Regions from separate parts of the Thermobispora bispora DSM 43833 genome, predicted to be linked through region 2. Evidence: riboswitches for the same ligand, from Rfam matches in the RefSeq annotation. Region 2 holds a riboswitch; each other region holds the start of a gene.

The links. Region 2 has a riboswitch for cobalamin ahead of TBIS_RS12320 (CbtB domain-containing protein). Riboswitches for the same ligand answer to the same signal wherever they lie in the genome.
Region 1: linked by a shared signal. The riboswitch ahead of TBIS_RS06165 (ABC transporter substrate-binding protein) and the one ahead of TBIS_RS12320 (CbtB domain-containing protein) in region 2 are both predicted to bind cobalamin.
Region 3: linked by a shared signal. The riboswitch ahead of TBIS_RS19620 (ABC transporter substrate-binding protein) and the one ahead of TBIS_RS12320 (CbtB domain-containing protein) in region 2 are both predicted to bind cobalamin.

Annotation. Positions count from the first base shown of each region.
Region 1 is NC_014165.1:1,392,775-1,402,554, forward strand. Features, by position in the region: gene TBIS_RS06135 (hypothetical protein) at 1-349, opposite strand, end outside; gene TBIS_RS19745 (ATP-binding protein) at 1,481-1,990, opposite strand; gene TBIS_RS06155 (helix-turn-helix domain-containing protein) at 2,189-3,016, shown strand; gene TBIS_RS06160 (DUF397 domain-containing protein) at 3,025-3,258, shown strand; adenosylcobalamin (AdoCbl) riboswitch at 3,756-3,903, shown strand; gene TBIS_RS06165 (ABC transporter substrate-binding protein) at 3,947-4,885, shown strand; gene TBIS_RS06170 (FecCD family ABC transporter permease) at 4,894-5,913, shown strand; gene TBIS_RS06175 (ABC transporter ATP-binding protein) at 5,910-6,725, shown strand; gene TBIS_RS06180 (adenosylcobinamide amidohydrolase) at 6,722-7,426, shown strand; gene TBIS_RS06185 (SDR family NAD(P)-dependent oxidoreductase) at 7,551-8,219, shown strand; gene TBIS_RS06190 (threonine aldolase family protein) at 8,216-9,322, shown strand; gene TBIS_RS06195 (DUF305 domain-containing protein) at 9,607-9,780, opposite strand, start outside.
Region 2 is NC_014165.1:2,906,352-2,916,131, forward strand. Features, by position in the region: gene TBIS_RS20170 (LLM class flavin-dependent oxidoreductase) at 207-1,838, opposite strand; gene TBIS_RS12310 (MarR family winged helix-turn-helix transcriptional regulator) at 1,954-2,460, shown strand; gene TBIS_RS12315 (hypothetical protein) at 3,645-3,848, opposite strand; adenosylcobalamin (AdoCbl) riboswitch at 4,028-4,176, shown strand; gene TBIS_RS12320 (CbtB domain-containing protein) at 4,180-4,392, shown strand; gene TBIS_RS12325 (CbtA family protein) at 4,402-5,181, shown strand; gene TBIS_RS12330 (VWA domain-containing protein) at 5,354-7,426, shown strand; gene cobO (cob(I)yrinic acid a,c-diamide adenosyltransferase) at 7,428-8,030, shown strand; gene TBIS_RS12340 (cobyrinic acid a,c-diamide synthase CobB) at 8,090-9,451, shown strand.
Region 3 is NC_014165.1:4,077,174-4,086,953, reverse strand. Features, by position in the region: gene TBIS_RS17455 (NAD-dependent epimerase/dehydratase family protein) at 1-124, shown strand, start outside; gene TBIS_RS17450 (hypothetical protein) at 166-423, shown strand; gene TBIS_RS17445 (DUF2243 domain-containing protein) at 595-1,020, shown strand; cobalamin riboswitch at 2,232-2,399, shown strand; gene TBIS_RS19620 (ABC transporter substrate-binding protein) at 2,603-3,808, shown strand; gene TBIS_RS17435 (FecCD family ABC transporter permease) at 3,805-4,872, shown strand; gene TBIS_RS17430 (ABC transporter ATP-binding protein) at 4,869-6,023, shown strand; gene TBIS_RS17425 ((2Fe-2S)-binding protein) at 6,020-6,775, shown strand; gene TBIS_RS19365 (carboxylate-amine ligase) at 7,515-8,702, shown strand; gene TBIS_RS17415 (STAS domain-containing protein) at 8,707-9,078, opposite strand; gene TBIS_RS17410 (hypothetical protein) at 9,367-9,690, opposite strand.

The DNA.
Region 1 (9,780 bases), 1.5 Mb from region 2:
CCCGGCGGACCCTGGCGACGGTCTCCCCGGCGGCGTGGCCGTGCCCGCTCAGCGGTGAGCGCTCCATGCGCCACCAGGCGGCCAGGAGGAGGCGCAGCCGTACCGGGTCGCCGGCCGCGCGCCAGGCCCGCCGGGCACCGGCGCCTCCGGCGGGAGACAGGAGGCCGGCCTCGGCGGCCACCTCGGCGATCAGCTGGGCCTCGCCGGCGGGGCAGCCGATCGCGGCGGCGAGCCGCCGTGCCGCGTCCGCCCGGGCAGCACTGCGGTGCAGCGTCCGCACCGGGTTCGCGTCCAGGTGGCCGAGGAGCGCGCTCACCCGCTCGACGAGGAGCGCGGCGGCGCGGCGCATCCCGTGCGCGACCGCGTCCGGATCGGCCTGGTGAGCGCGGCGTCCGGCGGATCCGGGGTGAACGGGGCGCGGTGCCCGGGGCCGCGGAGGGCGAGCGCGACCTCGCGGGGCATCTCCGCCACGTCCCCGCGGGCCAGGACCAGGAGGCACCGGTCCCGGCCAGGTGGGGCGGGGGAGCGGAGCGGGGCGTGCCCCGGACAACGCGAGGGCCGAGCGCCCACCGCTCCGGGGTGCCGGGCCGCCGGTGGCGCCCGCGGTCCAGGGTGCGCACCGGGCCGTCCCAGGCGAAGGCGTCGAGCAGCTCCAGGGTTCCGCCGGGCGCGCCGGTGAGCAGGAGGCCGAGCCGGTCGGGGTCCCCGAGCACCGCGCGGATCCGGGCGGTGAGCCGGTCCCGGCCGCCCCGGACCGGCAGGCCGAGCAGCCGGCCGGCGCGGCGCAGGTCCTCGGCGGCGAGCCCGCGGGTGCAGGCGCCGAACGGCCGGCCCAGGCCGAGCGGCGCCGGGCACCACCGCGCCACGGCCGGGGCGAGGACGATCCGGCCGTCCGGGCCGGGCCAGGCGATCGCACGGTCGTAGAGGTGGTGCAGCCAGCGCCGCACCTCGCGGGTGCGCACCCCGGTGAAGGCGGCGAGCCTCGCCTCGCCGGCCGGGCCGTCCAGCGCGAGGCGGGCCTGGATCAGCTCGAGGGCGGGGAGCGGGAGGTCCCGGATGACCTCCAGGACGGCGAGGTCGTCGGTGAGCCGGGCGGCGAGGGCGCCGAGGTCGCTGGGCCACGGCGGCGCCATGGCGTCCGGCCGGTTGGCCAGGATGCGGGCGAGCCGGTCCTCGCCGAGGGTCGTCAGCCAGCCGAGGAGGTCATGGGGCATCGTCGATCCCTCCGGAGCCGCCGGGAGGCACCGTCACGCCCGCCGTACCCGGGGCGGTGCCGAGGCGGGCGGCGATGCCGGGCCGCGGGGCGCCGAGGGGAGCCGGGCGCCGGGTTGACGGCGCGACCACCGTGGGCGGGCCGCGCACCGCGCCGTGCGGGCGTCACCGTCCGATCTCAGCACATGGCCGCATGGTGGCGCGGGCATTTCCGCGGATCGGGCGTCGCGCGCGTGCCGGGGCGCGTCGTCCGGCGGGCGGTCGGCGGTCAGCCGCCGAGCACCGCCCAGACCGCCTTGCCGCGCGGGGCCACCGGGCACCACCCCCAGCGGACGCTCAGCGACTCCACGATGTGCAGGCCGAGCCCGCCGGGCTCGAACGGGGAGGGATCCCGGAGCACGGGCGTCCCGGGCCCGGGGTCGAAGACGACGCAGGTGACCAGCCGCCCCCGGCGGACCAGGGCGAGCCGGATCACCTCCCGCCGGGGTCCGCCGCAGAGCGCGAGGCCGTGCCGCAGCGCGTTCGTGACCAGCTCGGAGACGACCAGCCCCATGCCGTCGGCCAGCCCGGTCATGTCCCAGCCGGCGAGGGCGCCGAGCGCGAAGTTCCGCGCGGACCAGACGGATTCGGCGATCGGGGAGAGGACCAGGGTGGCGCTGACCGGCGGTGACCCGGGCTCGATCAGGTCTCGGGCCGGCTCCGGCCACCAGACGATCGGTGGCCACCAGTCGAGCAGCGGCGATCGCGCATGGCCACGGGTCACGTTCGCGGGCTGCACGAGATCATCATGGTCGATGCGAACGTGCGACTGCAAGAGCGGATGCACGTGCAAGAGACCGCGGGAAGCGCTACCTTACTTCCCAACATCCTGGATCGAAGGGGGCGATCTTTGACAGACTTGAAGCCAGTCCAATAAACGGAGGAAAAGGACGTGTCGATAGATCCGCCCGGTTCCGTTTCCACCGTTCGGCGCATCATGCTCGGGGCCAGCCTGCGGAGGCTGCGCGAAGCACGCGGACTCTCCCGTGAGCAGGCCGGGTTCCACATACGGGCCTCGGAGTCCAAGATCAGCCGGATGGAGCTCGGCCGGGTCGGGTTCAAGACGCGTGACGTCGAAGACCTGCTCACCCTCTACGGCGTGCACGACGGCGCCGAACGGCGCAGTCTGCTGGAGATGGTCCGGGAGGCGAACGCGCCTGGCTGGTGGCACAAATACAACGATGTGCTGCCGGACTGGTTTGTCACATATGTCGGCTTAGAAGAGGCCGCGAGCCTGATCCGCACCTACGAGGTGCAGTTCATTCCCGGGCTGCTCCAGACCGCCGAATACGCCCGGACGGTGTACAAACTCGGCAATCCGGAGGCTTCGGACGACGAGATCGAGCGGCGCGTGCATATGCGATTGCAGCGGCAAGAGCGGTTCACGCGCCCCGACGGTCCGAGGCTCTGGGCCGTCATCGACGAGGCCGCGCTCATGAGGCGGATCGGAGGGCGGGAGGTCATGCGCGAGCAGATCCAGCACCTGCTCGACGTGTCGGCGCTCCCCAACATCACCCTGCAGGTGATGCCCTTCGAGTACGGGATGCACACGGCCGAGGGCGGCGCGTTCACCATCCTCCGCTTCCCGGAGCGCGAGCTCTCCGACGTCGTCTACGTCGAACAGCTCTGGGGTGCCCTGTACCTGGACAAGCCCGAGGAGGTCGACCCGTACCTGCGGGCGATGGAGCAACTGTGCGTGGCGAGCGCCACGCCGCGGGGCACCGTGGAGCGGCTCCAACAGCACCTCAAAGACCTGGACAAGTGAGATCGGATATGAAGCCGTACAACGGTATGCCCGCCAAGGACCTCAAGGGGGTCACCTGGCGGAAGAGCGCCTACAGCAACTCCCAGGGCAACTGCGTGGAGCTCGCCGAGCTGCCGGACGGCAGCGTGGCGGTCCGGAACTCGCGCGACCCCGACGGGCCGGCCCTGATCTACACGAAGGAGGAGATCCGCGCCCTCGTGCTCGGGGTCAAGGACGGCCAGTTCGACAGCCTGCTGGTCTAGCCTTCCCGTGCACGCACGCCGCGTGCACCCGGCGCGCACTCTTCGCAGCCGGCGGATCCGGGTGGTGTGCCACCGATCCGGCACGGGTGACCCGCCCACGCGCCTCGGGGCCCGTGATACCGGATCACGCGATGCGCGTGCCCGGTCGCCGGAGGTGTCCTCTCCACGGTTCTCGTCGCTCCCGGTGGCCGAGTGACCGGCCGGCCACGGCGTTCCGCACCTCCCGATCCGTAGCCGATCCGGACGACGAACCCGCCCTGATCGCGCACGGGATCCCGGGTGACCGGCCCGGCCGGGCACCGGCCGCACCGGTGGGCGCGATCCCCGTTCCACGGCATCGGATCCCACCTGCCCGCACCACGGTTCCGCGTACCCGAGGACCCGGGGCGCACCGGCCAGGCCGGGCAGGGATCCCCATAACGCGGCCCCGCCCCGGCTGACGCACCGGCCCGTAAGGCGGGACGCCCGGTAAGACGCGGCGTACGTCCGGTTGGTACTGTTGCCTCCGGAACGCGTCGTGCAGCGAAGTCCGGTGGGAATCCGGCGCTGTCCCGCAACTGTGATGCCCCCTCCGGGGACGAGCCAGGTCGCCTGCACGCCGCGTCGACGTGGCAAGACCCTCGCGGAAAAGGGTGACCCGTCGATTTTCGCGGGTCCTCGTTTCCCCCGGACCCAGGAGGACCAGTTCGTGAGGCCGGTACGCGTGGCCATCGCGGGCGTGCTGCTGGCGATCCTCGGCCTGGCCGGATGCGGTCGGCCGGCGGGCAACGCCCCCGAAACCCCCACTCCGAGCGGCTCAGCCGCAGGTTCCTTCCCCGTCACCGTTCAGGCCGGCAACGGGCAGGTGACCATCGCCGGGCGGCCTGAGCGCATCGTCTCGCTCTCCCCGACCGCCACGGAGATCCTCTTCGCCATCGGGGCGGGAGACCAGGTCGTCGCCGTGGACGAGCAGTCCGACTACCCGCCCGAGGCGCCCCGGACGTCCCTGTCCGGCTTCAAGCCCAACGTCGAGGCGATCATCTCCTACAAGCCAGACCTGGTCGTGACGTCCACCGACGCCAACGGCGTGGTCGACGGCCTCACCAAGGTCGGCGTCCCCGTGCTCGTGGAGCCCGCGGCCAACCGGCTCGACGACACCTACGACCAGATCATGGACCTCGGCGCGGCGACCGGGAACGGCGCCAAGGCCGCCGAGGTCGCGGCGGACATCAAGCGGCGGATCGACGAGCTGGTCGCCAAGGCCCCCAAGGGCACAGGCCTGACCTACTACCACGAGCTCGACAACACGCCCTACTCCATCACGTCGAACACGTTCCTCGGGCAGATCTACGCGATGTTCGGGCTCGAGAACATCGCCGACAAGGCGCCCGACGCGGCCGGCGGATACCCGCGGCTGTCCACCGAGTTCATCGCCGAGGCCGACCCCGATCTGATCTTCCTCGCCGATGTGAAGTGCTGCGGCGAGAGCGCCGAGACCCTCGCCAAGCGGCCCGGCTGGGCGAAGCTCTCCGCGATCAAGAACAAGCGGGTCTTCCAGCTCGATGACGACATCGCCTCGCGCTGGGGTCCCCGGGTGGTGGAGTTCGCCCGGGCCGTGAGCGAGGCCGTGCAGAAGGCCGCGGGCTGAGGCCGCCCATGACGACGCGGTCGCGGAGCCGGCCGCTCCTGCTCGTCTCGGCCGCCCTGGTCGCCAGCCTCGCCCTGGGCGTGACGGCCGGGGCGGCCGGCATCCCGCCCCGGGGCATCGCGCTCGCCCTGCTCGACCTGCTGCCGTTCGTCACGGTCGACTCGGGCCTGACCCCGGTCGAGCAGGGGCTGCTCTTCGAGCTCAGGGTGCCCCGGGTGCTGCTCGTCGCCATGGTCGGCGGGCTGCTCGCCATCGCCGGCGCCGGCTACCAGGGGGTGTTCCGCAACCCCCTCGCCGACCCGTACCTGCTCGGCGCGGCCGCCGGGGCGGGGCTCACCGTGACCCTCGCCGTGGTGTTCACCCGCGGCGGCGGGCTCACCGTCCCGGCGGCGGCCTTCGCCGGCGCGGTCGGCGGGGTGCTCCTCAGCTACACGCTCGGCCGTACGGCGGGGCGGGGCGGCGGCACGGCCACCCTCATCCTCGCCGGCGTGGCCGTCTCCTCGTTCCTCACCGCGCTCCAGGCGTTCGTGCAGCAGCTCAAGGTGGACGAGCTCCAGCGGATCTACGCCTGGATCCTCGGGGGCGTCGGCGGCGGCTGGGACCAGCTCCGGATGATCGCGCCGTACGCCGTGCTCTCCAGCGCGGTGCTCCTGCTGCACGGGCGGCTCCTGGACGTGCTCTCCGTCGGCGACGAGGAGGCCACCAGCCTCGGCCTGCACGCCGGGCGCACCCGCGTGGCCGTGCTGCTCGCCGCGTCGCTCGCGACCGCGTCGGCCGTCGCGGTGAGCGGGCTCATCGGGTTCGTCGGGACCGTGGTCCCGCACGCGGTGCGCCGCCTCGCCGGCTGGTCGTACCGGACCGTGCTCCCGCTCTCGCTGCTCGGCGGCGCGGCCTTCCTCGTCCTCGCCGACCTGGTGGCGCGGCTCGCGCTCGCCCCGGCCGAGCTGCCGATCGGCGTGGTCACCGCGTTCGTCGGCGCGCCGTTCTTCATCGCCGTCCTCCGGGCGACCAAGCGGGAGGGCGTATGAGCACGGCCGCACCACCGGTCCTCACCGGGCCGGCCGGGGTGGAGGTGCGCGGCCTGAGCGTGCGTCTCGGCGGCCGGCCGGTGCTCACCGACGTCGGGCTCTCCGCCCCGTCCGGCGGCTGGCTCGCGATCATCGGCCCGAACGGCGCCGGCAAGTCCACCCTGCTCAAGGCGATCGCCGGGCTGATCGGCCGGACCGGCGAGGTCCGGGTGGCCGGGACCCCCGTCGACCGGCTGCGCCACCGGCAGCGGGCCCGCCTGATCGCCTACGCGCCGCAGAGCCCCGCCCTGCCGCCCGACATGACCGTGTACGAGTACGCCCTGCTCGGCCGGACGCCGTACATCCCCTACCTCGGCCGGGAGAGCGCGCCGGACAAAGAGGTGACCGAGTCGGTGCTCGAGCGCCTCGGCCTGACCGGCTTCGCCTCCCGCCCGCTCGGCGAGCTCTCCGGCGGGGAGCGGCAGCGGGTCGTGCTCGCCCGCGCCCTCGCCCAGCAGGCCCCCGTGCTGCTCCTCGACGAGCCGACCACCGCGCTCGACCTCGGCCACCAGCAGCAGGTGCTCGAGCTCATCGACCGGTTGCGCGTCACCGACCGGCTGACCGTGGTGACCACCCTGCACGACCTGAGCCTCGCCGGGCAGTACGCGGACTCGCTCGTGCTGCTCGCCGGAGGCCGGGCGGTCGCCGCCGGCCCACCCGGGCGGGTGCTCACCGAGCCGCTCCTCACCCGGCACTTCGGCGCCCAGATCCGGGTGGAGACCGGCGCCGACGGCAGGCCCATGGTGTTCCTGGTCCGGCCAGAGGCGCAGTGATCGGCCGGCTCTCGCTCACCCACCGGATCGAGGACGGCATGCGGATGGGCATGCTGCTGTGGCGGTTCGGGCCCGGCTGGCGGATGATCTCGTCGGCCGTGCTCGGCGGCGGGATCGGCCGCCGGGAGTGGGTACTGAACGCCCAGGTGAGCAAGGACTACGCCCGGATGGACCCGGTGGACCACCTGCGGGAGCTGAGCCCGGACGGCCCCGGGGTGGGGATGCTCACCGCCGCCGTGGTCGACCGCCACACCGTCGCGGAGGACGCGGGGTGCGCGGCGGTCGCCACGGTCGGCCTGGGGCACCCCACCTGGGCGGCGGAGCCGCCCGCCGCTGCTCCGGCGGGGCCCGGCGCGCCGGGGGAGGGGCCGCGCCCCGCCGCCGCGGGCGGCGGGGCGGGGCAGGCCGCGCTCCGGCCGGGCACGATCAACATCATCGTGGCCGTCCCGGTGGCGTTCTCCGACGCCGCGCTGGTGAACGCGGTCATGACCGTGACCGAGGCGAAGACGCAGGCGCTGCTCGAGGCCGGGTTCCCGTGCACGGGGACCGCCTCGGACGCGGTCTGCGTCGCGGTCCGCGAGCACGGGCCCGCCGAGCCGTTCGGCGGCCCCCGCTCCACCTGGGGCGCGCGGATCGCCCGCGCCGTGCACCGGGCGGTGCTCGACGGCGCCCGCGACTGGCGGCGCCGGATGGGCGGGTAGGCCGGGCCGCGGCCCCGCTCCGGCGCGGGCGGGGTGCCGGGCGGCCACCGCGGCGGCAGGGCGTAAGCTCACCGCGTGGCGGAAGCCACGGGTTCCGGTCGGACGACGGGCAGCGAGGCGAACGATGAGCAGAGTGATCCTGGTCACCGGAGCGGGCGGCGCGGCCGGGCAGGCCGTGGTACGCCGGTTCACCGACCTCGGCGACACGGTGATCGCGGTCGACAGGTCCGGCGCCCACGGGTGCCTCGCGCTCGATCTGCTCGACCGGCCGGCCGTACAGGGGCTGGCGAACCGGATCGCGGACGAGCACGGGCGGGTCGACGGGGTCGTCCACCTCGTCGGCGGGTGGCGCGGGGCCCCGTCCTTCGCCGAGACCGACCTCGCCGACTGGGACTTCCTCCACGACGCGCTGATCCGGACCCTGCAGCACGTCTCCCTCGCCTTCGAGCCGCTGCTGCGGCGCAGCGACAACGGCAGGTTCGTCATCGTCTCCGCGCGCGCCGCGCAGCGGCCCTCCCAGCGGGACGCGGCGTACGCCGCGGCCAAGGCGGCCGCGGAGGCGTGGGCGCTCGCTTTCGCCGACGCGCTCCAGGACACCCGCTCGGCCGCCGTGATCCTCGTGGTGACCGCGCTGGTTCACGATGCGATGCGGGCCGCCGAGCCGGGCCGGTCGTTCGAGCGCCACACCGACGTGAACGACCTCGCGGTGGCGATCACGGACCTGTGGGACCGGGAGCCCGGCGCGGTCAACGGCCGGCGGATCGACCTGACGCCGGCCGGCTCCGCGCGATGACCGAAGGGGGACTTCTCGTGGCAACCGATGCCGTACGGCGGCACGACCCTGCGATCAAGGCGTTCGCCAGCGACAACTACGCGGGGGTGCACCCCGAGGTGCTCGAGGCGATCGCGCTCGCGAACGGCGGGCACCAGGTCGCCTACGGCGACGACGTCTACTCCGCGGCGCTGGCGGACCTCTTCCGGCGGCACTTCGGCGACCGGGCCGAGGCGTTCCCCGTGTTCAACGGCACGGCGGCGAACGTGGTGGCCCTGCGCTCGATGTGCGCGCCCTGGGAGGCGGTGATCTGCCCGGAGACCGCGCACATCAACACCGACGAGGGCGGGGCCCCCGAGGTGACCGGCGGCCTGAAGCTGCTGACGGTGCCCACGGAGGACGGCAAGCTCACCCCGGAGGCGATCGACCGCTACGCGCGGGGCCTGGGCGACGTGCACCGGGCCCAGCCGCGGGTGGTGTCGATCTCGAACGCGACCGAGCTCGGCACCGTCTACACCCCGGACGAGCTGGCGGCGATCTGCGACCGCGCCCACGAGCTCGGGCTGCTCGTCCACGTCGACGGCGCGCGGCTCACCAACGCGGCGGCCGCCCTGGACGTCCCGCTCCGCGCGATCACCACCGACGTGGGGGTGGACGTGGTCTCGTTCGGCGGGACCAAGATCGGGCTGCTGTTCGGCGAGGCCGTGGTCGTGCTCAACCCCGCGGCCGCGCGCGGCCTGCCGTACCTGCGGAAGACGCTGATGCAGCTCCCGTCGAAGATGCGGTTCGTCGCCGTGCAGTTCGAGGCGCTGCTCGCCGGGGACCTCTGGCTGCGCAACGCCCGGCGGGCGAACGCCATGGCGCGGCGGCTCGCCGACAAGGTGCGGGACCTGCCCCGGGTGACCGTGGTGCGCCCGGTCGAGGCGAACGCGGTGTTCGCCGTGCTGCCCCGGGACGTCGCCGACCGGCTGCGCAAGCGGTACCGCTTCTACAACTGGAGCGACCGGCAGGCCGGCACGGGCGGCGAGGACCTGGTGGAGGTGCGCTGGATGTGCGCCTTCGACACCACGGAGGAGGACGTCGACGCGTTCGCCGCGGCGCTCGCCGAGGAGCTCGGCCTCTGACCGGGGCCCGGTCCGGGCGCGGCCACCGGCGCGGGGGCATGCGCCCTCGCACCCCACGCCCGGCGCTCCGCCGCGCGGCCCGGTGCCGCCGGCGGGCGCGCGGCCCCGCGGTGAGGCCGCAGGCGGCGCGGCGTTGTCAAGAGGCGGCCTTGCCATGGGGCCGCAGGCGGCGCGCGGCCCTGCCATGAGCTCGAAGGCGGCGTGGAGCCCCGGCGCGATGAAAGTTTCATCGGCTTCCCGGCGGGCCGGGCCGCGGGTGGCCTCCCGGCGGCCGGGCGGCGCGCTCAGGGCAGCGGCTCGGCTCCCCGGTCGGCGAGCATCCGCTTCATCAGCGTGACCTCCGCGTTCTGCGAGTCCACGATGTGCTGCGCCATGTCGCGCACCTCCTCCCGCTTCGAGAGGCGCAGCACCCCCTCGGCCATCTCCACCCCGCCCACGTGGTGGCGGATCATGAGCTG
Region 2 (9,780 bases):
GGCGGCGTCCCCGGCCGGACACCATGACCGGCCGTCATCGGGAAGGCTGCCCGGCCGGGCGCACCCCGTCACCGGCGCCCTGGCCGGATGCGGCCGGCGGGGCCCGGCCGTACGGCGCCTTGCCGGCACGGGGAGGCCGTGACGGCTCGGATCAGGGACGCCGTCGTGCCGGCGGGCCGCCGCCCGTGCCCCGCTTTCCCGCCCGCTTACCGCCGGGAGCGGCGGAGGGCGTGCACCTGGCCCGCGTAGAACCCGTAGCGGGCCAGCGGTTCCACGAGCTCCCGCTCCTCGTAGGCCAGGTGGGAGAGCAGCACGTCGGTGAGCAGGTCGACGGCGTCCTGGAGCGGGGTGAAGTCGCCCGGGTGGGTGATGAACTCGACGAGCGCCCGGTCCACGTCGTTGAGCACCCTGTGGATGACGTGGTGTTCCTCGGTGAGCCGGTCGATGACCGGTTCCAGTTCCTTCTCCTGGGCGCGCAAGTGCGGGAAGACCGCGTCGTCCTCCAGCGTGTGGTGCTGGGTGACCACCCGGCAGTAGGCGGCGCAGTAGGCGCCCAGACTCCAGTTGTGCTGACGCAGGCTCATCTCGTTGATCGCCGACCGGGCGTCCCCCGCGCTCAAAGCGCCCTGCCGTACCTGATCGATGAGCTCCCGCAGCCGGCGGAGCTCGGCGCGGAGATGGTCGTGGACGTCGATGAGGTGCCGGCCGAGCGCCCGGGACACGTCGTCGTAGACGACATCCGGGCCGGATTCGGGGCGGCTGGGGCGAGTGTCCTCCCCCAGCAGCTCCCGGCTGCGCGGGTGGAGGCGGGTGCCGTCGTCGGGGGTCGGGGTCACGCCCAGCCGGTCGTACTGGCTCTGCCCGGGAGCCGCATCCGGCGCCTGCGCGGGCTGGACGGGAGGCTCGGCCACCAGAGCGGAACCGGGTGATTCCGCGGTGCGGGGGCGTTCCCGCTCCTTGGCGACGAGCTCGCGGACCGCGGGGGCCACCTCGCCGCCGAAGCGTTGAATCGTCTCCGGATCGTCGCTGCCGAGGATGAACACACTGATGCCGTACGCGAGGGCGAGTTCGGTGAGTTCCTCCACCCACTGGTCCGCGGGCCCGGTGAGGAACCCCTGCGAGGACCGGGCGAACACCCCGTTGACGTTGAGCAGGCGGCGGATCGCGGCGGGGTCGCGGCCCTCCGCGGCGGCGGCCTCATCGATGATCTCGTTACCGCGGGCGAGGTCGTCGAGGCCGGACAGGTAAGGGACGCTGGGGAGCCAGCCGTCCGCGGCACGGCCGACGAGGCGGAGCATGCGCGGCTTGTAGGCGCCCAGCCAGATCTCGATGGGATGGGCGGGTGCGGGGCCGCGCTTCGCCCCCGCAACCCGGTAGTGCTCGCCGTCGACCTTTAAGACGCCGCGTTCGTCCGTGTTCCAGATGCCGCGGATGATCTCGATCGCCTCGGCGAGCGCCTGCACGCTCTGCCCCGGGGTGAGACGGCGGCCTCCCATGGCCACGATCGCCTCCCAGAACGCGCCCGCGCCGAGGCCCAGCTCAACCCGGCCGCCGCTGAGCAGGTCGAGGCTGGCCGCGCTGCGCGCCAGGACGGCGGGCTGGCGGAGCGGCAGGTTGAGCACGTTGCCCGCGAGGGTAATCCGCGACGTGCGGGCGGCCACGTAGGACAGCAGGGTCCACGTGTCGAGGAACCCGGGCTGGTAGGGGTGGTCTTGGAAGGTGACCAGGTCGAGCCCGGCCTCCTCGGTGAGCTGAGCGAGGCCGATGACCCGCTCCGGGTCATCGTTGGCCGGGGTGAGGAAAGTGCCGAAACGCAGTTCGTGGCCGTAGTCGGTCATGGGCGGTCTCCCCGATGACGATGCCGGGACATGGCGTGCCCGACAGCGTTTCTGTTGACAAGTCAACCTTATCCCGGCATACGCCGTTGGATGACCCGTCAACTACCCTGGGGGCATGGGCGACGGCATCCCCCTCACACCGCGGGAACGCCGCGCGTGGACCAGCTACCAGCGCATGAGCGCCGCGCTGCAGGCACACCTCCAGCAGAGCCTCCACCGTGACTGCGGGCTGTCCCTGGCCGACTACGAGGTGCTGTTCGCCCTTTACACCAGCCCGGAGGGACGGCTGCGCGCCCTCGACCTGCGCTGCGCCCTCGGCTGGGAGAAGAGCCGCCTCTCCCACCAGATCCGCCGCATGGCCGAGCGGGGACTGCTCTGCCGGGAACCCAACCCCGCGGACGCCCGCAGCGCCGTCGTCTGCATCCTCGACAAAGGCCGGAAGGCCATCGAAAAGGCCGCCCCCGAATACCTGGCCCGGCTCCGCGCCGACTTCCTCAACCTGCTCACCCCGGCCCAGCTGGACGCCCTCACCGAGATCAGCGAAACCGTCCTCACCCACCTGATTCACCAGGAACACGAACGGGAACAGGACGGCGAAGACGCCACGGGCGACCAGCCCTGACATCTGCATGGATGTATCCGGCTGCGCTGGTTTCCCCCGATGCGGCGGTCCTTCTCCGCCGAGCAAGCGGTGGGCTTGAAGACGTAGGGAAACAAGCGGTGGGCTTGAAGACGTAGGGAAAGTGGTAACAGCCCAGGTCAGACGGACACCGCCTGCCGGCGGACCGCTCTGGCGTTGCTCTTGCGCGCCGTCGCGCTCGTTGCCGGGCACGGCACGAACCTGGAAGCCTCCGCGAGGAGCACACCCACCGCTACTACAGCGGCGCCGGCCTCAAGGAGCCGATGGCCAGCATGGGGTCACTCCTCGCCCCGGGCCGCGCAGAGCTATATGCACGCGATCCACGAGCGGGACAAGGGTGATCGCCCAGGCCCTCCGGCAGGCCTTCAAGGCCGCCGCCGAGCCGAAGATCGCCAACCGATTTGGCACGCAAATGGCACGGAAGATCGAAAACAGGGGGTGAAAGCACGAAGGCCAGGCCGCCCGCATGGGCTCTGACCTGGCCTTTTGTCATTAGAGCGGACGACGGGAATCGAACCCGCGTCACCAGTTTGGAAGACGTGGGGACCTCAACCTGGCCACCAACGGCGACACGCACTTGGCCGTTGACAACTGGGGCCCTTCGCACGGCACCAGATCACGAAATCTAGAGACGGCGAGCGTGGCGACGGTGTCGCCACGCTTTCGTATTTCCTCTGCCCTGGATCGGGTCTTCTCTCTGCTGGACCCTGGCTGAAGCGAGTTTCGAGCTCCGCCCCCGGTGGCACCGCGGGTCGGCGCCTCCCGCGCTCCGGGTCGAGCTGAGCGTTTCCGTATGGGGATAGCGAATAGCGACACTGTTCACTATCCATTTTTTCGTTATTTTAGTCACCGCCTCGTCGCCGCTGGGCAGCCGGACCCGCCTAACCGGGCAGGTCCGCCGCAGCTCGGCCCACTCCGCGGACGGTGCCAGCAGGCCAGGGGTTGACGAACGGATAGTCTGGTGTCCTGCGTCTGATCTCGCTTACGCTGCCTCCAGGTCTGTGACGTACGCAACTCGGATTCCGGCGGCGGGCCGCGGATCGCGTGGCGGTTTCCGTAAACCGGGCCATGCCGGGCTCGGCCTGCCGCTTGTGTTCGCCATCCGTCCCGCCGCGTCCGCTTCGGCGGCGCGCGGCCGGGCGCGCCTCGCCAAGGGATGAACTCCGCTAGTAGGGGCGGCCGGTGCCCTCGCCGGCAAGGTAGGCGCCGTCGTCGGCGTCGGCCCGGCCGGACCCAGCGTCGGGGTCGTCCTCGTTCGAGGCCACTCGCTCCAGGTCGGCGCTCACGTGCCCGGGGCCCGCGTCCGGGGCTGCGGGCCAGGACCGCTCGCGCGGCTCCCGGCGGCCCTCGTCGTCCCTCGCACCGCTCACCGGTCCTCCCCTCACGGCCACGTCTCGGTGTCGTGCCCGAGGGCACCACTGCCCGCGTCGCCGCGCCCCCATGCCGGTCTGACCTGGCCCTGACCGGCCCATGACCGGGTCCGGCGGCGGGTGCCCGCCCGCGGGTACGGCCGGGCCGTACGTTGACGGGGATTGCGGGCCACGGTACGTTTCGAGGGAGTTCGCGGCGGTTCAAGGGAAATCCGGTGAGAGGCCGGTGCGGACGCGCCACTGTATCCGGGACGTCGATCCCGGGAGCCAGGTCGCTTGAACCGTCGTGGGACCTCACCGTATGGGCGCGTTATCCCAGAAGGAGGCACTTGTGAGCGATCTGTCCGCTCCGTCGTCCATTCCCTCGTCTGTTCCCTCGTCCTATCCCCTGGCACGGCTGCGGCCCTGGCTGCTCGCCGTCCCCGTTCTGCTGCTCCTCGCCTACCTGGTGCTGATGGACAACGGAGCGGTCTCCCGGGCGGGCCTGCTCCTGCACGAGCTGATGCACGACGGCCGGCACCTGCTCGGCGTGCCCTGCCACTGAGGGCACCCCATGACGATCCGCACCCTGGTGGCCAGGGGCCTGCTCGTGGGCCTGCTGGCCGGGATCCTCGCGGGCGCGTTCGCCTTCCTCGCCGGCGAGCCGCACGTGGAGCGCGCGATCGTGCTGGAGGAGGCGGGCGCCGCGGCCGGGGAGGGCGCGACGGCACACGGTCACGATCACGGTCACGACCACGGCGGAGCGGCGGGTCACTCGCACGGTGCCGGGGTCGTGGTGAGCCGGCCGGTGCAGCAGGCCGGCCTGTTCCTCGCCACCGGGCTCTACGGGCTCGCCGTGGGCGGGATCTTCGCGCTGGTGTACGCGGGGCTGCGGGGGCGCGTCGGGCCGCGCAACGACGGCCTGCTCGCGATCGTCGCGGCCGGGACCGCGTTCCTCGCGATCGTCCTCGTCCCGTTCGTGAAGTACCCGGCGAACCCACCCGCCGTGGGCGATCCGGACACGATCGACGAGCGCACCCTGCTGTACCTGGTGATGGTGCTGGTCGGGCTCGCCGCGACCGCGGTCGCGGTGGGCACGGCCCGCCGGGCCGGGCCCGATCCGTGGCGGCGCTGGACGGCCGCGGTGACCGCCTTCCTCGTGCCGGTGGTCGCCGCGTGGCTGCTGCTGCCGCCGGTCGACGAGGTGCCCGAGGGCTTCCCGGCCACGTTGCTGTGGGACTTCCGGCTCGCCTCGCTCGGCACGCAGCTGGTGTTCTGGTCGGCGCTCGGCGTGCTGTTCGGCCTGCTCACCGAGCGCGCCACCCGGCGGGCGGCGGTCGCCCCGGCCGGGTAGACCGCGTGCCGCGCCCCGGCGCGTGCCCCGTGCGGCCACCGCGCGGACGCCGTGTGCTCCCGGCCGCGCCGCCGCCCGCCCGGTCCCCGGTCTCCGCCGACGCGGCGCGCCGGGCCCCCGGCGCGGACGGCGACGGCCGCCGGCTCCCATGTCCCCCGAGCAAAGGCGTTCGATGATCAACTTTCCGTTCAGCGCCGTCGTCGGGCTCGACGACCTCAAGCTCGCGCTCCTGCTCAACGCGGTCTCGCCCCGGGTCGGCGGGGTGCTCGTGCGCGGCGAGAAGGGCACCGCCAAGTCGACGATCGTGCGCGCGCTCGCCGCGCAGCTGCCGCCGGTCGACGTGGTCGCCGGGTGCCGGTTCGCCTGCGACCCGGACGCGCCGGATCCGGGCTGCCCGGACGGGCCGCACGAGCCCGGCGCGCCGCGGGTGCGGCGGCCCGCCGCGCTCGTCGAGCTGCCGGTCGGCGCCTCCGAGGACCGGCTGGTCGGCTCGCTCGACGTGGAGCGGGCGCTCACCGAGGGCGTGAAGGCGTTCGAGCCCGGCCTGCTCGCCGCGGCGCACCGCGGCGTGCTCTACGTCGACGAGGTGAACCTGCTCCACGACCACCTGGTGGACCTGCTGCTCGACGCCGCCGCGCTCGGCACCTGCCACGTCGAGCGGGACTCGGTGTCGGTCCGGCACGCGGCCCGGTTCCTGCTCGTCGGCACGATGAACCCGGAGGAGGGCGAGCTGCGGCCGCAGCTGCTCGACCGGTTCGGGCTCACCGTCGAGGTGCGGGCCTCCCGGGACCCGGACGAGCGGGCCGAGGTGGTGCGGCGGCGGCTCGCGTTCGAGGCCGACCCGGAGGGGTTCGCGGCGCGGTGGGCCGGGCAGGAGGCGCACCTCGCCCGGCGGATCGCGGCGGCGCGGGACCGCGTCCCGCACGTGCGGCTGCCGGACGCCCGGCTGCGGCAGATCGCGGCGGTGTGCGCGGCGTTCGAAGTGGACGGGCTGCGCGCGGACCTGGTGACCGCGAACGCGGCGATCGCGCACGCGGCCTGGCACGGCCGGGACACGGTCACCGCCGCGGACGTGCGCACGGCCGCCCGGCTGGCGCTGCCGCACCGGCGGCGGCGCGACCCGTTCGACGCGCCCGGCCTCGACGAGGACCTGCTCGACGAGCTGCTCCGCCGGACCGAGCCGGACGACGAACCCCCGGACGATTCGGGCGGCGGGCCGTCCGGCGGGCCGGACGGCGACGGCGGCGGGGCGGGCGACCGGCCGCCGGGCACGCACCGCGCGTCCCCGCCCGACCGGCCCGATCCCACCGGCCCGCCGCCGGACCGCGCCCCGCCGCGCGGTGGCCCGGCCCCGGAGGCGGCCGGGCCGCGGGACGGCGCGGTGCCGGGCCACGGCGAGGATGAGCCCGCACGCGCGGCGGGCCCGGCCGCGGGCGGCCGGGTGGCCGGGGTGGCCGCGCCGTACCGGGTGCCGCTGCTGCGCGTGCCGGGGTTCGGGGCGGGCGCGGCCGGGCGGCGGTCGCGCGCCCGGGGCCGGTACGGCCGCGGCATCGGCGCCCGCGTGCCGCGCGGCCCGGCCCGGGACGTGCACGTGCCCGCGACGCTGCTCGCCGCCGCCCCGCACCAGCGGCGGCGCGGCCGCACCGGACCCGGGCTGCTGCTGCGCCGCGGCGACCTGCGCGAGACGGTGCGCGAGGGCCGGGAGGGCAACCTCGTGCTGTTCGTGGTCGACGCGAGCGGCTCGATGGGCGCGCGCCGCCGGATGACCGCGGTGAAGACCGCGGTGCTGAGCCTGCTGCTCGACGCCTACCAGCGGCGGGACAAGGTCGGCCTGGTCACCTTCCGCGGGACCGCCGCCGAGGTGCCGCTGCCGCCGACCTCGTCGGTGGAGGCCGGGGCCGCCCGGCTGCGCGCGCTCGCCACCGGCGGCCGCAGCCCGCTCGGCGCGGGCCTCGCCAAGGCGGCCGAGGTGCTGCGGGCCGAGCGGCTGCGCGACCCGGCCCGGCGGCCGCTGCTCGTGCTCGTCACCGACGGCCGCGCCACCGACGGCGACGCCGCCGACCGCGCCGCCCGCCTGCTGACCGGCACGGCGTGCGTGGTCGTCGACTGCGAGACCGGCCCGGTACGGCTCGGCCTGGCGGCCCGCCTCGCCGCCCGGCTGCGGGCCACCCTGCTCCCCCTCGACGCGCTGTCCGAGCCGGGCGCCGCCGTACCCGCCCGGCGAGCCCACGCGAAGGCGGTGTGAGATGCCACAGGGAAGGCCACCGGTGATCCCGGACGACGGGCTCACCACCCGGCAGCGGCGGAACCGGCCGCTGGTGATCGTGCACACCGGCCCCGGCAAGGGGAAGTCCACGGCCGCGTTCGGCATGGCGCTGCGCGCGTGGAACCAAGGCTGGCCGATCGGGGTGTTCCAGTTCGTCAAGTCGGCGAAGTGGCGCACCGGCGAGGAGCGCGCGCTGCGGCTGCTCGGCGCGAGCGGCGAGGGCGGCACGGTCACCTGGCACAAGATGGGCGAGGGCTGGTCCTGGCTGCGGCGCTCCGGGACCGGGCACGACCACGCGGCCCAGGCCCGGGAGGGCTGGGAGCAGGTGCGGCGGGATCTGGCCGCCGAGACGTACCGGTTCTACGTGCTCGACGAGTTCACCTACCCGCTCGCCTGGGGCTGGGTGGACCTCGACGACGTGCTGGAGACGCTGCGGGGCCGGCCCGGGTACCAGCACGTGGTGATCACCGGGCGGAACGCGCCGGAGCGGCTGGTCGAGGCGGCCGACCTGGTGACCGAGATGGGCAAGATCCGCCACCCCATGGACCGTGGGCAGAAGGGCCAGAAGGGCATCGAGTGGTAGCGCCGCCGGGGCCCGCGGCCGCCGGGGCGGCCCGCCGTACCGACGCCGCCGTGCCCCGGCTGGTGATCGCCGCGCCGTCGTCCGGGGCGGGCAAGACCACGGTGGCGACCGGGCTCATGGCCGCGCTGCACGCGCGCGGCCTGCGGGTGTCGCCGCACAAGGTGGGCCCCGACTACATCGACCCCGGCTACCACGCGGTCGCCACCGGGCGGCCGGGCCGCAACCTCGACCCCTTCTTGGTGGGCGAGGACCTGGTCGGGCCGCTGTTCCGGCACGGCGCGCGCGGCTGCGACGTCGCGGTGGTCGAGGGCGTGATGGGGCTGTTCGACGGGCACGCCGGCCGGGACTTCGCCTCGACCGCGCACGTGGCCCGGCTGCTCGACGCCCCGGTCGTGCTCGTCGTCGACGCCTCCCGGGCGGGCCGCTCGGTCGCCGCGCTGGTGCACGGCTTCGCCACCTTCGACCCGCGGGTACGGCTCGGCGGGGTGATCCTCAACCGGATCGGGTCGGACCGGCACGAGGAGCTGTGCCGGGAGGCGCTCGCGGGCTACCCGGTGCTGGGCGCGATCCGCCGCGACGAGGCAGTGGCCACCCCGTCCCGGCACCTCGGCCTGGTCCCCGCGGCCGAGCGCGGCGCGCCCGCGGTCGACGCGGTGCGGCGCATGGGCGAGCTGGTGGCCCGCTGCTGCGACCTCGAGGCGATCGTCCGGCTCGCCCGCGCCGCGCCGCCGCTCGGCGCGGCCGCGTGGGATCCGGCGGAGGCGCTCGCCCGCGCCGCGGGCGGGCGGGGCGAGCCGTACCGGCGCTCCGGCACGGTGGTGGCGGTGGCGGGCGGGCCCGCGTTCACCTTCGGCTACGCCGAGCACGTGGAGCTGCTGCGCGCCGCCGGGGCCGAGGTCGCGGCCTTCGACCCGCTCCGGGACGAGGCGCTGCCCGAGGGCACGGCCGCGGTCGTGCTCGGCGGCGGCTTCCCCGAGGTGTACGCGGACCGGCTCGCGGCGAACGAGCGGCTGCGCGCGGCGCTGGCCGCGTTCGGCGGGCCGATCGCCGCCGAGTGCGCCGGGCTGCTCTACCTGTGCCGGGAGCTCGACGGGCGGCGCATGTGCGGCCGCATCCCGGCCGCGGCGCGGATGACCGACCGGCTCACGCTCGGCTACCGGGAGGCGGTGGCCCGCCGCGACTCGCTGCTCACCCGGGCGGGCGAGCGGCTGCGCGGCCACGAGTTCCACCGCACCGTGGTCGACCGGGTGCCCGACCCGCTGCTGTGCTGGGACGGCGGCGCCGACGGCTTCGGCGACGCCCGCCTCACCGCCACCTACCTGCATCTGCACTGGGCCGGGAAGCCGATCCTGGCGCACCGCTTGGTCGCCGCCGCTGCGAAGTACCGGTGGCGCTCCGCGCGGGCTCGTCGCCCGTCCTGACGGCGAGCCACGCAGCGGCCACCGGCATTGCCGTTCGGAACGGGCGAGGTCGCGGCGTGGCCATCGCGAGCCAAGGGTTCGTACCGTCACGACCGCGAATGTCCGCCGAGCGCGCGCCCCTGTAAGCCGTAGCGAACTCCGCGCGAGCAGGTGCGCTCGTCGGCCGCGAGTCCCGGCTCGGCAAGGGCGGCTTCGGCGACGGCCGTCGCAGCCGGAGGCCCGATGTGGGCCGGGGAGGTACGCCGATTCCGGCGGGGCGGCCGGGCCGTCGGTCACCGATCAATCGGCCAATGGAAACGAAACGGATTCAGTTACCGGAGTGACGGGGA
Region 3 (9,780 bases), 1.2 Mb from region 2:
GCTCCGCGAGGTGCTCGACGGCCTGCGCGGCCGTGCGGGCATGGAGACACCGCCGCTCAGCCCGGAGGGCGGGGTGGAGCGCATCAAGCGGCTTGTGACCGGCGTCGGGAGCCGCCTGCTGTAGCCGGAGGCTTCCCGGCCGTGCCGTACCGGAAAGGAGGACCGGTGCCGAGCGTGGCGTTGGTGGAGCCGGACTGCGTCCGGCAGCTCCTGGAGTCGGCCGATCCGGACGCGGCCGTCGTGTTCGTCCGGGGTGATTGCGTGGTGCTCGGCGAACGCGACATCGACGAGCGGCACCGCAGGCTGGTGATCGTCCACCGGCGGGACCTGCCCGAGGTCCGCTCCGGGGCCCCGATCACCGACGAGCTGGTGGAGTCGGTGATGTGGCGGATCGACCACCTCGCCCGGGACCTCTGCGGCTGACCCCTCCGGCCCGCGGCCCGGAGAGCCGCGGCGGGCCGGGCCCGGCGGCGGACAGGACCGGCGCGGGCGGCGGACGGGCGGAGCCCGGTGCATGATCACGGCGGTCGGCGGCGCCGATGGCGTGTGAATGCGCGGCGCTCACGGAATGTATTGATATGATTACGACTCGTCATGGCATCCGTGCGCCCCGCCGGACTGGTGCTCGGCCTCGGCATCGGCGGCTTCATCGACGGCATCGTGCTGCACCAGCTGCTGGGCTGGCACCACATGCTCAGCGGCTGGTACCCGGACGACCTGCGGCTCAACATGATCGGGGACGGCGCGTTCCACGCGCTGTGCCTCGTCCTGGTGATCGCCGGCGTCGCGATGCTCTCCCGGGCCGCGCCGCACCGCCTCGGGGAGCTGTTCGGCTGGATGATCACCGGGTGGGGGTTGTTCAACGTGGTCGAAGGCCTGGTCGACCACCAGATCCTCGGGGTGCACCACGTCCGCCCGGGCCCCCATCAGCTCGGCTATGACATCGGCTTCCTCGTCTTCGGCGCGGCGCTGATCGTGGCCGGCGTGCTCATCGCCCGCGCGTCCGCCGGGCGGTCCTGACCCGTCCGTCCCGGCCCGGCGTACCGCCCGGCTCCCGGCCCGGCGTACGGCGGCCCTCGAGCTGGCGTACGGCGCGGCTTTCCGGCCTGGTGGGCGCGGCGGCGGCTCCGGGTACGGCCCGGCCGTGAGCCTTCGAGTACGGCCCGGCCGGTGGACCGGCGCGGTGATCCCCGCGCGGGACGATGACGGCGTGTCGCGTGCCCGGCAAAATCTTCGGAAAGAGCCAGCGGACATTTCAGACAATAAAACGCCCTTATTGGAACATATCAGAATCAATTGCCATAGCATGCTGTGATTCGGCGGTCACTCTTCGTAGGGATCGAAGAATCCGTGCCGGAATACATTGCGTATGTGACGGGCACCTGTGACCATGAAGCCCCGGGCCGAAATAATCCCCCGCCAGATCGGCATATCGGTTCCGGGTTCCGCGCCGCGCCATGGCGCGGAATCAGGCCGGCAGGTGAGAACCGGGAGCGTTATTGAGCTGAGCGCAGCGATGGAAAAAGGGGGCCGCCATAACCACCGTGAGGCCCCGCGGACGCGGGGGACGCCGTCAGGAAGTCCGTGACCCGGAGTTCGGCTCGTGGATCGCCGAGGTGGCACGAATGGTCCGGGATGTTGTGGACAGCACCCCCCGGACCATTCGCCTCTGCCTTCTGATCGCGGTCGCCGCCGCGTCATGGGCATACCTCAGGTGAATGCTGGAAGCACATCTGTGGTCGCGGAACATTCCGCGACCACACACTATGTCAGGCGGTGCGCCCGGCGAACCCGGTTTACGCGATCGGGACGATAACGAGGGTCAATCCGTGCGCACGGCTGCACGCCGCTCGCCGGTTTCGTCGGCCGTACCCCTTATTTATTGACCGTGCCCGGAAATCACGGGTGCCGGTCGCCTGTCTGCGGGCTCGACGCGCCGGCCGGGCGTGCGCGAGGTTCCGCCCGGCGCCATCCCGCGACCCGGGTGAGGGAGCGCGACGGCCGGGAAGAGCACGGCCGTCCCACCGGCCGCGGGCGCATGGCGACCCGTCTCCGCACCGGCGAGAACCGGTGGCGCGTCACAAGAGCCGCAGGCGTTGCGCGCCCGCCTTCCGGGCGGTCTGCCCATCCGGACGGCGTGCCCGGCCGCCGGCCGAGCGCCCAGGACCGGCCGGCCGTCCCCGTCCCGCCGCGCGCGGCCGCCCACCCGGCGCAAGAACGGCGTGGCATCATAGGCGCAAAGGCGAGCAGGGCCGAGGAAACCGGTGTGAATCCGGTGCGGTCCCGCCACTGTGATCGGCGAGCCGATCCCGAATACGCCACTGCCCGACACGGGTGGGAAGGCCGGGGGAGGCGCTTGAGCCGTCAGCCAGGAGACTCACCTGTTCGCCTCCTCGCGGAAATCGGGGCGGATCTCCCCGAGAGAGGATGGTGGCGGCCATGTCGCGGCCTTGGGCTTCACGGTGCGCGCCTGCGCGCGGCACGCGGCCTTCGGCGTGCGGTTCACGCTTTCCAAGATCATTTCTCTCCGGGGGATCACCGTCCCTTCGTCCCGTGTCCGGTGTCGCGGAGCGCCGGGCACGTCACCCCCGGGAGAAGAACGATGCGTTCCCCTCGTAAGACGTTCGTCCTGTCCTTTGCGGTATCCCTGCTCGTCGGCCTGGCCGCGTGCGGCTCGGAGCGTTCCGGCGACCCGGTCGCCGCGTCCACGGACACCGGCCGGTGCGTGTCGCACTACGACGCGAACACCGACTACTTCCCGGTGAAGCAGACGCTGAGGCACGCGACGAACTTCACGATCACCTACGCGAAGAACTACCAGGTCATCACCGTCAAGCAACCCTCTCCGGGGGCGAAGCCCGAGAAGTACGTGCTGGTGCGGTGCGGGACGCCCGCGCCCCGGCCGACCGGAGACCTCGCCGGCGCGGTCATGGTCGAGGTACCGGTGCGGTCGCTCTTCGCCGCCTCCACCACGCACCTGCCGTTCCTCGCCGACCTCGGCGCGCTCGACCTGCTGAAGGGCATTCCCACCGTCCGGTACGTCACCTCACCGGAGGTGTGGCAGCGGGTCCGGTCCGGCTCGATCATCGAGTACGCCTCCGGTGAGGAGATCGACATCGAGAAGGTGATCGGCGCCCGGCCCGACGTGCTGGTCGGCGACGGCATGGAGAAGCAGGCGTACGGCCCGCTGCGCGACGCCGGGATCAAGATCCTGGAGAACGCCGAGTGGCTGGAGTCCACCCCGCTGGGCCGCGCCGAATGGATCAAGTTCTTCGCCGCGCTCACCGGGACCGAGGCGAAGGCCGCCGAGATCTTCGGCAAGGTCGAGCGCGAGTACACCGCGCTGGCCGAGAAGGCCAAGGGGGTCAAGCCCGCCACCGTCCTGCTCGGCACGATGTACTCCGGCCAGTGGTACATGCCCGCCGGCGGCAGCTACGCCGCCACCCTGCTGAAGGACGCGGGCGGGACCTACGCCTGGGCCGGCACCGAGGGGACCGGCAGCATCTCCCTCGACCTGGAGACGGTCCTCGCCAAGGCCGGGCACGCCCCGACGTGGCTGGTCATCGAGAACACGTGGCGGACCCTCGCCGATGTGGAGCAGGCCGACCCGCGGTACGCGAAGCTCACCGCGGTCCAGGACGGGAACGTGTGGTCCGCCAACAAGGTGCTCGGCCCCGGCGGCGGCAACGACTACTACGAGCGCGGGGTGGCCCGGCCCGATCTCATCCTCGCCGACCTGATCGCGATCCTCCACCCCGAGCTGGCCCCCGGTCACGAGTTCACGTTCTACCGGCGGCTCACCAAGTGAACGGCCCGCTGGACACCCGGGCCGGGGCCGCCCGCCGCCGGGCGGGCGTGCTCATCGCCCTGGCCGTCCTCACCGTGGCGGGCCTCGGGCTCGCCGTCACGGTCGGCTCGACCCCGCTGCCGCTCGGCGCGGTGGCCGCGGCCCTGGCCCGCGACGGAGACCCCGGCGTCGAGACGATCGTGTGGACCGTCCGGCTGCCCCGGGCGGTCACCGCGCTCGTGGCCGGCGCCGCGCTCGGCGCGGCCGGCCTGCAGATGCAGACGCTGTTCCGCAATCCGCTCGCCGAGCCGTACATCCTCGGCGTGAGCTCCGGCGCGAGCCTGGGCGTCGCACTGGTCGTCACCGGTGTGGGCGGCGCGGGCGGGATGTTCACCGCGGGCGTGGCGGGGTTCGGGCGGATCGGGATCGTGCTCGCCGCCACCGCGGGCGCGGCGGCGGTGCTCGTGCTCGTCCTGTTGCTCTCGCGGCGGGTCCGCTCGCTCTCCACCCTCCTGGTCATCGGGGTGCTGATCGGCGCGGCCACGGTCTCGCTGATCAGCCTGATGCTGACCTACACCGACCCCCGGCTCGCCCAGCAGTACCTCGCCTGGGGACTGGGCTCGTTCGCCGGTACCACCTGGGACGACCTGGCGGTCTTCGTGCCCGTCTGCGCCGGGGCGCTCGCCGCCGCGCTGGCCGGGGTGAAGCCCTTGAACGCCCTGCTCCTGGGCGAGCGGTACGCCCGGACCATGGGCGTCAACGTGCGCCGCACCCGCACCGTCACCATCCTGGTCGCCTCGGTGCTCGCCGGGGCGGTCACCGCCTGCTGCGGCCCGATCGCCTTCCTCGGCATGGCCGTACCGCACATCGCGCGGCTGCTGATCGGCACCGCCGACCACCGCGTGCTCATGCCCACGGTCATGCTGCTCGGCTCCGGTACGGCACTGCTGTGCTGTGTGGCGACCCAGGCGCCCGGGGCTGGCGCCGTCCTGCCGCTCAACGCCATCACCACCCTGATCGGCACCCCCGTGGTCATCACCGTGCTGCTCCGCAGCCGCGCCGCCCGGATCGGAGTCGCCGTATGACCGGACGTACCACCGGATTCGCGCTCCACGACCTCGCCGTGGGCTACCCCGCCCGCCGCGGCCGGCCCGAGCACCGGGTGCTGACCGGGCTCAACGCCGCGGCCGCCCCAGGCGACCTGACCGTGCTCATCGGCCCGAACGGGGCGGGGAAGTCCACCCTGCTGCGGACCCTCACCGGACTGCAGCCGCCGCTCGCGGGCACGGTCCTCCTGGACGGGACCGACATCAGGGCGCTGACCGCGGCGGAACGCGCCCGCCGCCTCGCCGTCGTGCTCACCGAGCGCGACCTGCCGCCGCTGCTCACCGCCTGGGAGGTGGCCGGGCTGGGCCGCTACCAGCACACCGGCTTCACCGGCCGTCTCACCGAGGCCGACGAGGCCGCGGTCGCCTGGGCGCTGGAGTCGGCCGGCGCGCTCCACCTCGCCGACCGGCAGGCGACCGAGCTGTCCGACGGGGAGCGCCAGCGCGTCATGGTCGCCCGGGCCCTGGCCCAGGAGCCCACCGCGATCGTCCTCGACGAGCCGACCGCGTTCCTCGACGTCGGCTCGCGGGTCACCGTCATGGGGCTGCTGCGCCGCCTGGCCCGGGAACGCTCCCTCACCGTCATCGCCTCCACCCACGACCTGGAGCTCGCCCTGCGCATCGCCGACCACGTCTGGCTGATCGGCTCGGACGGGCGGCTGCGCACCGGCACCCCCGAGCGGCTCACCATCGACGGCTCGCTCAGCGCCGTCTTCGACGGCGACGACCTGGCCTTCGACCCCGCCGCCGGGGTGTTCGTCCCGCGGCCCCGGGCGACCGGGACCGTGCGTGTCACCGCGGGCGACCCGCACCGGTACCTGCTGGAGCGGGCCCTGGCCCGCTACTCCTGGCGGGCCGTGGCGAGCGGTCCCGCGGACCTGGAGATCACCGTCACCGAGGGCGGCTACCTTGCCGAGCACCGCGGTGAGCGGCACCGCTTCCCGGACATCGAGGCCCTCACCGCGTGGGCGCGGGACCGCGCCCGGCAGGGTGCGGCGGACCGGGAGGGTGAGCCATGCCGGCGGGGCGGGCATGCCCGGCAGGGTGCGCCGGGTGGGCACCGCGCACCAGGCCGGGAGCCGGATCGGCGGGGCGAGCAGATCCATGAGACGGCCCGGAGAGGGAGATGACCGAGCGCGACCTCGATGACGTGATCGCCGACGTGTCCGCGATCGGCGGCTACTTCCACCTGCACGGTGCCGGCGCCCCGCCCGGCCCGTGGCGGCCGCTCTCCCGGCTGCTCGCGGATTCCGCCGCGTTCGGCGCGCGCATCTCCGCCGCCTGCGACCGGCTCGGCACCGCCGAGCGCAGGGTCGCCGCCTCCGTGCTCCACCTCGGCATCGCGGCCCGGCTTTGGTCGCCCGTGCTCGGCGCGGCCGTCGTCCACCGCGTGCTTCTGGACTGGACGGCCGACGCCGTGGAGGTGCAGGACGTCCCGGGTGGTCCGCTGCCGTTGCGGCTGCCCGCGCCCGCGGGCCGGCCGGTCTCCGGCCCGGACCAGGCCGCCGAACCCCTCTACCGGTCGGTCTCCGTCCTGCTCGAGCGGCTGGCCGGCCTGGTCCTCAGCCAGGTCAAGCTCGCGCCGCGGCTGTTGTGGGGCAACGCCGCCTCCGCGCTGGGCGGTGCCGTCCAGGCGCTGGCCCGCGCCCGTCCTGAGCACGCCGCCGACGCCCTGACCCTCGGTGCCCGGCTCCTCGGTCTCGGGCACCTGCGCGGCACGGGCCACTTCACCGAGCCCGCGCCGGGCCGGCCGTTCTTCACCCGGACGAGCTGCTGCCTCTACTACCGCATCCCCGGCGCGGGCAAGTGCGGCGACTGCGTCCTGCTCGACCCGGCCACCCGCCGGGCCCAGTGGGCCCGGACGCTCCACGAGGGGCCATGACCCCGGTGCCCCGGTCCGGCACTCGTGACCCTGGTGCCGTGATCCGGCACCTGTGGGCCGGGAACCTGGGATGTTCCGGGCTCACGCCGCCGGCCGGGCAACGGCGGTGGCTACCCCAGCCCGGCGGCTCATTTTCCGCCGGGATCCCTTGGGGTCATTCTCCGGCCGCCATTCGCCAGGCCCTTGGTGCAACGAAATTCCGTGCGCCGGTTTCCCGGCCCGGCCGCACCGCGAAAGACCCCGCCGTTCCGCGTGTCATCGTGGCGGTGCCGTACCCGGGCATGCCGTACGCGGGCGGCGGGCGGTGCGGGACACGGGCGCGCCGTCCTTCTGTTCACCGGTGTGGCCCACGGCTCGGTATCAGATTGATGGGCGGGGCTGGGTTGCCGAATGTTTCACGAGATTTTGGCCGACCGTTACGGGATTTCACGAATTGTTAATCGCGCCGTGGATATGGGCTGGGCGAGCCCAATCTCGCGTGCCGGCGCATCCGGGCGCTGACCTGCGAAATCATGGCCAAAGCCCCGGGACGTGGGCGCTTGGGGGGCTCCTGGATCGCCGCCATGGGAGGCGCTTGCGGCCGCCAGAGGTGAAACCGTGTTTCTGGAGAAGTGGTGATGTCGCATGCACGTGCACCGCCGGTCGAGATGAATCGCGATTGCCGATATTGCCGGAGAGATTCTTCTTTTGTCACACTGTGGGTTGGCCAAATGTTGATCGGCGAGACCGGATGAAAGAGTTGACGTCAGAGGCATTCACCCGCGACCTTTACCTCACCGGTACGACGGAAACGGCGTTATCGCAGCCGCTCACCATCGGCGTGGAGGAGGAGTTCCTGCTCCTGGATCCCGCCTCCGGGAGCGTCGTGCCCGCGGCCGAGGCGGTCCGCGACCAGCTGGAGGGCCCGGCGGCCTCGCGGGTCGTCTTCGAGATGGCCCGGTTCCAGCTCGAGGCGAACAGCGCCGTGCACACCGACCTCACCCGGCTGCAGCGCGACCTGCTGGAGATCCGGACGACCGCCGCGGCGGCGGCCGGGCGCGCCGGGGTCAGGCTCGCCGCCTGCGGGACCGCGTTATGCGGCAACGCCGACATCCCGCCGCTGGTGAACGGCCGGCGGTACCGGGCGATGTACGACGAGTTCCGGGCCGTGATGCGCGGCCAGGGCGTGTGCGGCTGCCACGTCCACATCGGGATCCCCGACCGGGAGGAGGCCATCCAGGTCAGCAACCACGTCCGGCCCTGGCTGCCCGTGCTGCAGGCGATCACCGCCAACTCCCCGATCAGCGACGGCGGGGACACCGGGTACGCGAGCTGGCGCGCGATCCTCATGTCGCGCTGGCCCACCGCGGAGCCGCCGCCGTACTTCGACTCCGCCGAGCACTACGACCGCCTGGTGGCGGGCCTGCTCACCAGCGGCGCGGCCATGGACCACGGCATGATCTACTGGCTCGTCCGGCTCTCCCACCACCTGCCGACCCTGGAGTTCCGCACCGCCGACGTCTGCGCGACGGTTGAGGAGACCGCCATGTTCGCCGGTCTGGTGCGGGCGCTGGCGGCGACCGCGTTGCGTGACGTGCGGGCCGGCGTGCCCGCCCCGCAGATCGATCACACCCTGCTGCGCGCCGCCTGCTGGCTCTCGGCCCGGGACGGCCTGGAGGGCGAGGCCATGGACCTGTTCACCAACCGCCGCGTCCCGGCGTGGCACCTCGTCCGGCGCTTGGTGGATCACGTACGGCCGAGCCTGGAGGAGAGCGGGGACTGGGCGATCGTCGCGCCCGCGCTCAGGAGGCTCCGGCGTCGCGGTTCGGGGACCGCGCGGCAGCGGGCCGCGTACTGGCAGAGGCTCCACGTGCCCGATGTGGCCGCGATGCTCGTCGAGCAGACCGTCGCCGTCCCCGGAGTGCTCGGCACCGGCGAAGTGGCTTGATCGATCAGACCACGGAAAGCTGACGGGTCACCGAGAGCGCGGTCACGCTCTCGGCGGGGGTCTTGTTGATGACGAACAGGTCACGCAGGCCGGTCACGTCGAGCACCAGCGCCAAGACCCCGTGCACGCCCGCGAGGCGCAGCGATCCGCCGACGCTGAGGATGTACGCGCGACTGTCCAGCAGCGCCTCGAGACCCGAGGCGTCGCAGAACCGCAGCGGGGACGCATCGATCACCACTCTCGTGCGGCCCTCGCCGACGAGCTCCTTGACGACACTGCGGACCATATCCCCGGTCGCGATGTCGAGCTCGCCTGCCAGCGTGATCACGGTGACCGTCTTGTGCTCGCTGACAGAAATCTCGAGTGGCGTAGTCATATACGAGCCTTCATCCGTTTCGGGGCATCCTGTCGAGAACGACGCTACTCCAAGCGGGGTCATGTGCCGGTAATGCCACGCGGTCGGAATGACGGTACTCTCGCCGCCAACCTCACATTTCCGTTATAGATCTTCAATTAGGTAAAAGGCGAACGATTCCACTTTTACGGATAGTTCCGATTTGGCGCGGTGGCCGGCCGTACCGGCGACGGTGCCCGCGGAGGAACGCGCCGCATGGGGAAGGTGTGCCGGTGGCACACCGGCGCGATACCTGTGCTTGGCGAGACTCTAGCGGCTCTGGCGACTAGAGCGTGACTCGGGTGTGGCCGAGCGTGCCCGGTTCGCTACCCAGTGTCCCGGTCTCACCCCGGTCCCCCTGGCGGTGGGGCGCACCCACATGCCGGTGAGCTTCACCATGCCCGAGACCTCGGTCGAGTGGTGCGCCCCGACGATGCCGACCGGGTCCGGGGCGAAGGCCACCGCGCGCAGCCCGCGTCCGGGGTGCAGCAGGTCGCGCCACGTGGCCTCGTCGTAGTCCTGCTCGGCGGCGAGCGAGGAGCCGAACGCGTCCGGGGCGTCGGCGAGGGCGGCCAACCGGAGCTCCCGCCACACGGCCCACTCGTCAGGACCGACGCGACGGACGGTTATCGCACTCGTCCCGTGCTCTCCTTCCGTACGGCTTCCGCAGCGGCACGCGGGCCG